2 regions of the Verrucosispora sp. NA02020 genome follow, and region 2 is predicted to be linked to the other one. Evidence: predicted binding sites of a transcription regulator. Region 2 holds the regulator's gene; the other holds the start of a gene.
The links. The regulator HrcA, encoded in region 2, represses chaperone genes, less so after heat shock. The targets are predictions, from matches to a motif close to GGTTNGCACNCTCNNNNNGAGNGTGCNAACC.
Positions count from the first base shown of each region.

Region 1: groES (co-chaperone GroES) is a predicted target of HrcA. The motif match lies at 3,436-3,466, and genes of this name have one in related genera.

Region 1 covers NZ_CP054923.1:6,277,606-6,283,124, forward strand. Annotated here, with positions in the region: gene HUT12_RS27970 (molybdopterin-dependent oxidoreductase) at 1-1,151, opposite strand, end outside; gene groL (chaperonin GroEL) at 1,274-2,917, opposite strand; gene groES (co-chaperone GroES) at 2,988-3,302, opposite strand; gene HUT12_RS27985 (helix-turn-helix transcriptional regulator) at 3,661-4,461, shown strand; gene HUT12_RS27990 (DUF397 domain-containing protein) at 4,452-4,643, shown strand; gene HUT12_RS27995 (methyltransferase domain-containing protein) at 5,223-5,519, shown strand, end outside.
Region 2 covers NZ_CP054923.1:6,524,729-6,530,247, forward strand. Annotated here, with positions in the region: gene HUT12_RS29165 (16S rRNA (uracil(1498)-N(3))-methyltransferase) at 1-392, opposite strand, end outside; gene dnaJ (molecular chaperone DnaJ) at 394-1,539, opposite strand; gene hrcA (heat-inducible transcriptional repressor HrcA) at 1,613-2,635, opposite strand; gene HUT12_RS29180 (DUF4870 domain-containing protein) at 2,845-3,480, shown strand; gene hemW (radical SAM family heme chaperone HemW) at 3,518-4,741, opposite strand; gene HUT12_RS29190 (enoyl-CoA hydratase-related protein) at 4,762-5,519, shown strand, end outside.

The DNA.
Region 1 (5,519 bases), 250 kb from region 2:
GCCGGGAATCCGTGCGCCACCGGCAGCGGCTCGCCGTTCATACCGACGGCGAGCAACGCGTCCCGCCCGTCCCGCAGCACCGCCGTCGGGGTGCCGCAGGTCCAGCCGTCCACCGAGCGCCCGACCACCTGGTCCGCGCCGTCGAGCGGCTGCACCTCGTCGAGCAGCTCCCGGATCGGTACGCCGAGCCACCGCGCGTTGCCGATCAGATCGCCGCCGACCTCGTTGGAGACGCAGGCCAGCGTGACGTACCGCTCCACCATCGGCCGGGCCAACAGGTCCGCGAAGCTCAGCGTCACCGGATTGCGCACCCGGCCGTGGATGCGCAGCCGCCACGTCTCCGGATCCACCTGCGGCACCACGAGCGCGGTGTCGATGCGATAGAAGCGCCGGTTCTCGGTGACGTACCGCGCCAGGCCCGGCACCTCCAGGTCGACACCGGCGGGCAGCGGCGGCGCGGCGGAGACCGGGGCGGGCAGGCTGATCGCCGCCCGCGCGTCGGAGACACCCCGTTGACCGGCCCACCACCGTCCGGCCGCCCCGCCGACGACGGCCACCCCGAGCACCCCGCCGACACCGGTGAGGAAGCGCCGCCGCGACTCCGGATCGGTCCGCCGCTGCGGACCCGTCCCGTCCGGCTCGGGTGGGTGCTGCGGCCCTGCCCCGTCCGGCGCGGGCGCGCGCTCGCCCGTCGGCGGGGACCAGGGCCACGGATCGAGTTCCAGCGGACCGGCGACGAACGCCCAGAGCGTCACGCCGCCGACCAGCGCGCCGACCAGCGACGGCACCGCGTCCAGGCCGTCCGCGCCGGCCCGGGTCAGCGCCGCCCCGGCACCGAGAGCGGCGAACGCCGCGATGCCGGCCAGGCCGACCACCAGGCGGCGTACGGCCAGCACGCCCAACAGGGCGGCGAAACCGGCCAGCAGCACCGCCGTCCCGACCAACAGGGCGATCTTGTCGTACGTGCCGAAGACCGCGATGCCGAACCGCTTCACCGGCTCGGGGGCGGCGTCCACGACCAGCCCACCGACCGCCACCAGTGGGGCGGAACGGGGGCCGGTCAGCACCGCCACGACCTCGGCGGCACCGATGGCCGCCGTTGCGGCGGCGATACCGGCGAGGGCGGCGTACCGGGGTGTCGTACTGCTCACCGGTCCAGTGTTTCCGACCGCACGCCCGACCGGTAGTCACCTCGACCCGGTGTGACCGGGCCGGAACACACGTGGGGCGCACCGTCGTCGACGGTGCGCCCCACGTCCACGTACTCCTCGGGTCAGAAACCCGGGCCGTGCTGGTGGCCGTGCCCGTGCCCGTGGCCGTGGCCACCGGCGGCGGGCTCCGCCTCCTTCGGCTTGTCCACCACGAGGCTCTCGGTGGTGAGCAGCAGACCGGCGATCGACGCGGCGTTGGTGACCGCGTTACGGGTCACCTTGACCGGGTCGATGATGCCCGCCTTGGCCAGGTCGACGTACTCGCCGACGGCCGCGTCGAGACCGGTGCCCCACTCGGCGGCGATGACCTTCTGCACCACCACGTAACCGTCGTGGCCGGCGTTCTGGGCGATCCAGCGCAGCGGCTCGACCAGCGCCTTGCGCACGATCGAGACGCCGACCTTCTCGTCACCGGTGAAGCCCAGGTCGTCGTCGAGCACCGGCAGGATCTGGGCCAGGGCGGCACCGCCGCCGGGGACCGTACCCTCCTCGACCGCAGCCTTGGTCGCGGCGATGGCGTCCTCGATGCGGTGCTTGCGCTCCTTCATCTCGACCTCGGTGGCCGCGCCGACCTTGACCACCGCGATGCCGCCGGAGAGCTTGGCCAGCCGCTCGGCGAGCTTCTCCCGGTCCCACTCGGAGTCCGACGCCTCGATCTCCTTGCGGATCTGGGCGACCCGGTCGGTGACCTCGGTGCCCTGACCGCCACCGTCGACGATCGTGGTGTTCTCCTTGTCGACCACGATGCGCCGGGCGGTGCCCAGCACCTCCAGGCCGACCTGGTCGAGCTTGTAGCCCAGCTCGGGCGCGACCAGCTCGGCACCGGTCAGGATCGCCATGTCCTGGAGCATCGCCTTGCGGCGGTCACCGAAGCCGGGAGCCTTGACCGCGCAGACCTTGAGGGTCTTGCGGATCGCGTTCACCACCAGGGTGGACAGGGCCTGGCCCTCGACGTCCTCGGCGACGATCAGCAACGGCTTGTTGTTCTGGAGGACCTTCTCCAGCAGCGGCAGCAGCTCCTCGATCGCCGAGATCTTCTGCGTGGTGATCAGGATGTACGCGTCCTCCAGGACGGACTCCTGCGACTCCGCGTCGGTGACGAAGTTCGGCGAGATGAAGCCCTTGTCGAACTGGAGACCCTCGGTCACGTCCAGCTCGGTGTGCAGGGCGGAGCCCTCCTCGACGGTGATCACACCGTCGCGGCCGACCCGCTCCATCGCCTCGGCGATCAGCTCACCGATGGTGGCGTCCTGCGCGGAGACCGTCGCGACGTGCGCCACGGCCTTCTTGTCGGCGACCTCGACGGCCTTGCCGAGCAGCGCCTCGGAGACCTTCGCGGCGGCCGCGTCAACGCCCCGCTTGAGGCCAGCCGGGTTGGCGCCCGCGGTGACATTGCGCAGACCCTCGCGGACCATGGCCTGGGCCAGCACGGTCGCGGTGGTGGTCCCGTCGCCGGCGACGTCGTTGGTCTTGGTCGCCACCTCCTTGACCAACTGCGCGCCGAGGTTCTCGTACGGGTTGGTGAGCTCGATCTCCTTGGCGATGGTCACACCATCGTTGGTGATCGTCGGCGCACCGAATTTCTTGTCCAGGACGACGTTGCGCCCGCGCGGCCCGAGGGTGACCTTGACCGCGTCCGCGAGCGCGTTGACACCGTGCTCCAGCAGGTGCCGGGCGTCGTCCGAGAAGCTCAGGATCTTCGCCATGAATGTCCCTTCGACGCGAGGTTGCCCCGGCCCGGCGAACCGGACCGGGGCAACGTCACTGATCGGTTGGTTACTTCTCGATGACCGCGAGGACGTCGCGGGCGGAGAGCACCAGGTACTCCTCGCCGGCGTACTTGACCTCGGTGCCGCCGTACTTCGAGTAGAGGACGGTGTCGCCGACGGAGACGTCGATCGGCACGCGGTTGCCCTTGTCGTCGATCCGGCCCGGGCCGACAGCGAGGACGGTGCCCTCCTGCGGCTTCTCCTTGGCGGTGTCGGGGATCACGATGCCCGAGGCGGTGGTGGTCTCGGCCTCGTTCGCCTGGACCACGATGCGGTCCTCGAGCGGCTTGATCGCAACCTTGGTCGCGGTAGTCACGGGCATACCCTCCTGGGGTACTTGGTTTCGTTACCGATCGGCATGCCGACCGGCGTCAATTGCCACATGCCACCGGGCGGGACCGTCGTCGCGGGTGCCGGTCCGCCTGGCGTTCAACCCCCGGGCACCAGGGCCCGGACGTTGGCACCCTCAGGGTGAGAGTGCTAATCGCAGGTTATTCCTCGGCTAGCACTCCGTCAAGGAGAGTGCCAACCCGCCACCCCGTGTCGCCACTCTTTCCGCACTCTTGCGCCACTCTTTCTCCACCGTTCGCCACGGTTGACCGCGACACGCCGACACTCGCTTCCGCCCCGAACGACCAATCCTTACTCTCCGGCGCGACTACGTGACGGAGGGCGGACAGATGGCGGACATGCCAACCCTGGGTTTCCTGCGCGACCAACTGCGCCGGGCTCGCAAGATGCGCGGGCTCAGCCAGGAAGAACTGGGCAAGATGGTCAACTACTCCCCGTCGGCGGTGAGCGCGATGGAGACCGGGCAGAACCAGCTCAGCGCCGACTACCTGGCCCGGCTCGACAAGGTGTTGGAGACCGGCGGACTCTTCGTCGGGATACTGGAGCTGATCCGGCTGCACGCCGAGCCGGACTGGTTCCGACCGTGGGGCGAGATCGAGCGCCAGGCCGTCGCGCTGCGCTGGTACGACCCGGCGGTGGTGCCGGGCCTGCTCCAGACCGAGGCGTACGCGCGGGCGATGTTGCGGGCCGGGCCGCCGCTGACCGACGAGCAGATCGAGAAGCGGGTGCTGGCCCGGATGGCACGGCAGGAGATCCTCGCCCGCGAGGAGCCGCCACAGCTCGTCGCGGTGCTCGATCAGCAGACGCTGCGTCGCCAGGTGGGCGAGCGCACGACCATGCGCGAGCAACTGGAGCACCTGCGCGCCCTCGCCGACCATTCGCACGTCCAGGTACGGATCGTGCCGGCCGAGACCCCGTGGTACGGCGGACTTGCCGGGCCGTTCGTCCTGGCCCGGCTCGCCGACGGCACCGAGGTGGCCCACCTGGACAACCAACTCCGGGGGCACACCGTGGACAGCCCGAACGAGCTTGCCAGCCTCGGACGGCGTTGGGAGACTGTGGCCGGTGAGGCGCTGCCGCGCCGGCAGTCCGCCCGCCTGATCGAGGAAGTGGCGAACTCATGGACCTGACCCGTGCCGCCTGGCGCAAGTCCTCCCGCAGCAATCAAAATGGCGGCGCCTGCGTCGAGGTAGCCGACAACCTGCCCGGCGTCGTCGCCGTACGCGACAGCAAGGACCCGACCGGCCCGGCGCTCACCTTCACCCCGGCCGCCTGGCACGCCTTCGTCGACACCCACCACCCCACCCGCTGACCGCCCCCACACCCACGCCCACACCCGGGCGCTGACGCTCGTTCTCGCCACCCACAGCACCCGCCGCCGTAACTGACGCTGGCGCTGCCACCCAGCACCCGCCGCCGTAGTCGACGCTTCACCACCCGCGACTCGCCCCGCCACCGCCGCCCCACCTCGTGGCCCCGTCGCTCGCCGCCGCCCCGTCGCTCGCCGCCGCCCCGCCGCCCCGTCGCCTCGCGGCCCGTCGCCCGTCGCCCGTCGATCATGGAGTTGTGGTCGACGAAACGCCCGATCCAGGGCATTGCCCGAGCCACCACTCCATGATCGGCAGGACGACGGTGCGGGCTGCCGCACGACCGACGGGTGGACGGGATGCCGCGAACGGCGTCAAGGTCACGCTCGATCCAGGATCGAGTGGCATCCCGGCGACTGCGAGACCACTCGATCCTGGATCGAGCACGATCATGGACCGGACAGCGTCGGCCAGCGCCGGGCGGTGGCGTCGGGGCGGGGGCGGTCGGATCGGGGGCGGGGGCGGTCGGGGCGGGGACGGGGGCGGGCGGGGCGGGGACGAGTGGCGGCCCGGACAATGGGCGGGTGGATCTGGAGCAGTTCGCCGTGTTGCGTACCGACGAGGGGTCGGCGGCGCTCGACGCGGCGGGGCGGGTGGCCGGCGGCGACCCGCTGCACGCGGCGGCCACGCTCCGCGCGGCAGGGGTGCCGGCCGGACTGGCGGCGGCGGCACTGACCCAGGCGGAGTTGCGCCGCCGCGCCACCGGCAAGTTCGGGTCGGCGGCCGGCGCCATGTTCTTCACCCGGCCCGGTCTGGAGCAGGCCACCCGGCGGATCGTGGCGGACCGTCGGGCCCGACGACTGCGGGCCGCCGGGGTGGGC
Region 2 (5,519 bases):
GCCACCCACTTGGCCCGGGCCCGGACGCCTCGTTCGCCGCGCCACTGCACCACCGAGCGGGACGCCGCCCAGGGGACGATCTCGTCCACGCCCGTCTCGGTCATCGCCTGCACGGCCAGCTCACCCCGGTCGCCCTTGGCGATGCCCTGCACCACCACCAGTCGCGGGTGCGCCGCGTCGACGTACCCGCGAGCGGTGATGTCCAGGTCGAGGGTGCCCCGGCCGACGGCGGTGACCACCGCCTCGGCGGTGCCGCCCCGACCGTCGGCGAGCAGCAGCTCCTCGCCGACCCGGAGCCGCTGCACGGTGGCCGCGTGGTGGCCCTCCGGCCCGTCGAGCACCGTCGAGTCGGTGGTGGGCAGCGACTCGACCAGGAAGAGCGGAGCGGACACCTCAGGCGTGGCCGTTGAAGGCGTCGCGCATCCGGGAGAAGAACCCGCCCTGCTTGCTGAGCTCGGCGACCTCCTCGCCCCGGGTCACGGCGAACTCCCGCAACATCCGCTCCTGGTCGGCGTCGAGCTTGGTCGGGGTACGCACGTCGAGGTGGACGTAGAGGTCGCCCCGACCGGCACCGCGCAGGTGCGGTACGCCCCTGGCCCGTAGCCGCAGCGTGCTGCCCGGCTGGGTGCCCGGCTTCACGTCGACCGGCTCCTCGCTGTCCAGCGTCTTGATGGTCAGCCGGGTGCCGAGCGCGGCGGCGGTCATCGGCACGGTGACCCGGCAGTGCAGGTCGTCGCCCTTGCGGGAGAAGACGTCGTGCGGCCGCTCGTGGATCTCCACGTAGAGGTCACCGGCGGTGCCGCCACCCGGGCCGACCTCGCCCTGCTGCGCCAGGCGGATCCGCATCCCGTCCTCGACGCCGGCCGGGATCTTCACGGTCAGCGAGCGGCGGGTGCGGACCCGGCCGTCACCGGCGCAGGTGGGGCAGGGGTGCGGGATGGTCGTGCCGTAGCCCTGGCAGACCGTGCACGGCCGGGCGGAGACCACCTGGCCGAGGAAGGTGCGCTGCACCGACTGCACCTCGCCCCGACCACCGCACGCCTCGCAGGTGGCCAGGTGGGTGCCGGCGGCGGTACCGGCCCCGGTGCAGGTGGTGCAGAGCACGGCGGTGTCGACCGTGATCGGTGCCTCGACCCCGAAGGCGGTCTCCTGCAGGTCCAGTTCGAGCCGCAGGATCGCGTCGGCCCCGGGCCGGGTACGCGGTCGCGGGCCACGCCCGGCGCCGGTGGCCCCGCCGAAGAAGGCGTCCATGATGTCCTGGAAGCCGACGAAGGGTCCGGCGCCACCGGGGCCGCCCGGCCCACCGGCACCGCCGCCGCCCGGGGCGAGCGGGTCGCCACCGAGGTCGACGATCTGCCGTTTCCGGTCGTCGGACAACACCTCGTACGCGGCGTTGATGTCCTTGAACTTCTCCTGGGCCTCCGGGTCCGGATTCACGTCCGGGTGGAACTGGCGCGCCAGCTTGCGGTAGGCGCGCTTGATCTCGTCGTCGGAGGCCCCTCGGCTCACGCCGAGAATGCCGTAGTAGTCCCTGGCCACTGGGTTCCGTGTCCTCGTGTTCGTCTCGCGTTACGCCGGTCGGTGGCGGCAGCCTGCCGTCGGCCCTGACTGGTCAGTTCTGGGCCAGCAGCTCGCCCACGTAGCGTGCCACGGCCCTCACCGTGGCGATTGTTCCGGGGTAGTCCATCCGGGTCGGACCCAGCACGCCCATCCCCCCGACGATGGTCGCGCCCGGGCCGTATCCGGTGCTGACCACGGACGCCGCCCGTAGGTTGTCGATCTGGTTCTCGTCGCCGATGCGGACCCGCAGCGTGCTCGGCTCGACCTCGCCGATGAGCTTGAGCAGCACCACCTCCTCCTCGAGCGCTTCGAGGATGGGGCGCAGCGACCCCTGGAAGTCGAGCAGGCCGCCCCGGGCCAGGTTGGCGGTGCCGGCCAGGGCGAGCCGCTCCTCGTGCCGTTCGACGAGGGTCTCCAGCAGGACGGTGGAGAGCGTGGTCATGGCCGCCCGCAGGTGCGGCGCGCACTCGTCGATGAGTGTCTGCACCAGCGGTGGCGTGTCGGACAGGCGGGTGCCGACCAGCTTCTCGTTGACGAGTCGGCGCAGGTCCAGGACGTCGTCGGCGGGGACCGGCGCGGGCAGTTCGACCAGCCGCTGCTCGACCCGGCCGGTGTCGGCGATCATCACCAGCGTCAGCCGGGTGGTGGAGATCGGCACGAGTTCCAGGTGCCGGACGGTGGAGCGGGCCAGGCTCGGGTACTGCACCACGGCGACCTGGCGGGTGAGTTGCGCGAGCAGGCGTACGGTGCGGTGCACCACGTCGTCGAGGTCCACTGCGCCGACCAGGAACCGTTCGATCGCCCGCCGTTCGGCGGGGCTGAGCGGCTTGACCCGACTGAGCCGGTCGACGAAGAGGCGGTAGCCACGGTCGGTGGGCACCCGCCCGGCACTGGTGTGCGGCTGGCGGATGTAGCCCTCCTCCTCCAGCACGGCCATGTCGTTGCGGACCGTGGCGGGGGACACACCGAGTTGGTGCCGTTCGACGAGGGCCTTGCTGCCGACCGGCTCCTGGGTGGCGACGTAGTCCTCGACGATCGCCCGGAGCACGGCGAGTTTCCGGTCGTCGAGACCCATCCTCCCCACCTCCTGTCGCAGGTCAGCCCGGAGCGCCCGGAGTGCCAGAGGAACACTCTGGCACTCGACTGTAGCGAGTGCCAGTCTACGTCGGCGTTCCCGTGCCCGCGATGATCAAGACTTCCCGGATGTCCGGAAACCGATCGGCGGGTTGACACTCCCCGGTGTCGCTATGGTGCGCCGTTGCCGCTGGCACCTACCGTGACCACATGACTGAACCACCTCGTCCTCCAGGATCCGGCGACGACCCCACGTCCCCACTGTCGGGCTCGTCGGGCCAGCCCGGCTATCCCCCGCCCGGCGGCTATCCGCCGCCCACCGGCGACCAGCCCCCGTCGCCCGGCGGCTACGGCACTCCGGGTGACTACCCCCCGCCCGGCGGCTACCCGCCGCCCGGCGGTTATCCCCCGCCGGGTGAGTACCCCCCGCCGGGCGGCGCGCCCGGTGTCGGGTACCCGACGGGCGGTTACGGTCCCCCCGGCGGCGGCTACGCCAGCAACGAGGACAAGACCTGGACCCTGATCGCCCACTTCGGCGGCCCGCTCGGGGTGGTCGTGGGCGGCGGTCTGCTGGGCTGGGTCGCGCCGCTGATCGCGATGATGACCCGGGGGCAGCAGAGCCCGGTGGTCCGGGCGCACTCGGTGGCCGCCCTGAACTTCCAGCTCACCTGGGCCATCGCCGGGCTGCTCAGCTGGGTGCTCACCGCGATCACCTGCGGGCTGCTGTTCTTCGTGCCGTTCCTGGTCTGGATCGTGCCGGTGATCTTCGGGATCATCGCCGGGGTCAAGGCCAACGAGGGCGCCCTCTACCGGTACCCGATGACCTACGCCTTCGTGAAGCGCTGATCTCGGCTTCGTGAAGCCCTGACCTCGGGGACGGCGGTCAGGGCAGCAGGTCCCGCACCACGGCGTCGGCGAGCAGCCGGCCGCGCACCGTGAGAACGGCGCGGCCGGCCGCGTGGGCGGGCGCGGCGAGCAGTCCCTGCGCCACCGCCTGCGCGGCAGCGGCCCGACCGGCGTCGTCGAGGACGTCCAGCGGCAGCCCGGACGCGAGCCGCAGCCGGAGCATGACGTCCTCCATGTGCGCCTCGCCGTCGGTGAGCACCTCCCGGGCCGACCCGGGAGACTCACCGGCGGCCAGCCGCCTCGCGTACTCGCGGGGGTGTTTGACGTTCCACCAGCGCACGCCACCGACGTGGCTGTGCGCCCCCGGGCCGAGGCCCCACCAGTCGCCGCCGGTCCAGTACAGCAGGTTGTGCCGGCACCGGGCGGCCGGCGTCCGCGCCCAGTTGGACACCTCGTACCAGGAGAAACCGGCCGCGCCGAGGGCGGCCTCGGCGGCCAGGTACCGCTCCGCGGCGACGTCGTCGTCCGGGTACGGCAACTCGCCGCGACGCATCCGCGCGGCCAGCCGGGTGCCGTCCTCGACGATCAGGGCGTACGCGCTGACGTGGTCGACGCCCGCCGCCACCACCTGGGCCAACGACTCGGCGAAGTCCTCCGCCCGCTCCCCCGGCGTCCCGTAGATCAGGTCCAGGTTGACGTGCGCGAAACCGGCGTCACGCGCCTCCAGTGCGGCGGCCGGTGCGCGACCGGCCCGGTGCCGACGGTCGAGCACGGCGAGCACCCCGGGCGTGGCCGACTGCATGCCGAGCGAGATCCGGGTGTAGCCGGCGGCCCGCAGCTCCTTGAGCGAGACGGGGTCGACCGACTCCGGGTTGGCCTCGGTGGTCACCTCGACGTCGGGAGCCAGCCCCCAGGTGCGGTCGATCGCGTCGAGGATGCGGGCCAGGTCGTCGGCGGGCAGCAGGGTGGGGGTACCGCCGCCGACGAAGACCGTCTCCACCCGGCCCGGTGGTGTCCCGTCCAGCACCCGCGCGGCCAGCGCCAGCTCGGCGAGCACCGTGTCGGCGTACCCCTCGCGACTCGCGCCGCCGCCGAGTTCCTCCGCGGTGTACGTGTTGAAGTCGCAGTAGCCGCAGCGGCTGGCGCAGAACGGCACGTGCACGTACACCCCGAAGCCCCGCTGCCCGACGTGGGCGCGGGCGGAGGCGGGCAGCGACCCGTCGACGGGTACGGGTTCGCCTGCTGGAAGGAGGCCGGGCATGGCCACTAGTGTGCCCTCACATGACCTCTCCCGACGCGTTCGTACGGGTCGCCACGGCCCGCGGGGTGACCACCCTCACCCTGGACAGTCCGCACAACCGCAACGCGCTCTCCACCCCGTTGATGACCGAGCTGCTGGCCGGGCTGGCCGCCGCGGTCGCCGACGACGCGGTCCGGGTGATCGTGCTGGACCACACCGGCCCGGTCTTCTGTTCCGGGGCGGACCTGAAGGAGACGGCGGCGGCGTACGCCAGCGGAACGGTCCCCGCCGGGATGCTGGGTGACGTGCTCGCGGCGGTCCGGGAGTGCCCGAAGCCGGTGCTGGCCCGGGTGGCCGGTCCCACACGGGCCGGCGGCCTGGGCCTGATCGCCGCGGCCGACCTGGCGATCTGCGCGGCGGAGGCCACCTTCGCCTTCACCGAGGTACGGATCGGGGTGATCCCGGCGGTGATCTCGGCGACGGTGCTGCCCCGGCTGCTGCCCCGGGCGGCGGCCGAGCTGTACCTCACCGGGGACACCTTCGACGGCCGGCGGGCCGCCGAGATCGGCCTGGTCACCGCTGCGGTGCCCGGCGACGAGCTGGACGCCACGGTGGCGCGCTACCTCGACTCGCTGGTGCGCGGGGCGCCGACGGCGCTGGCCGGCGCGAAGGACCTGCTGCACCGCCCGCCCGGCACCGACCTGCGCGCCGAGCTGGCGGAGCTGTCCGCGCTCTCCACCGGCTACTTCCTCTCCGGTGACGGCATCGAGGGGGTCACCGCGTTCCGGGAGAAGCGCCC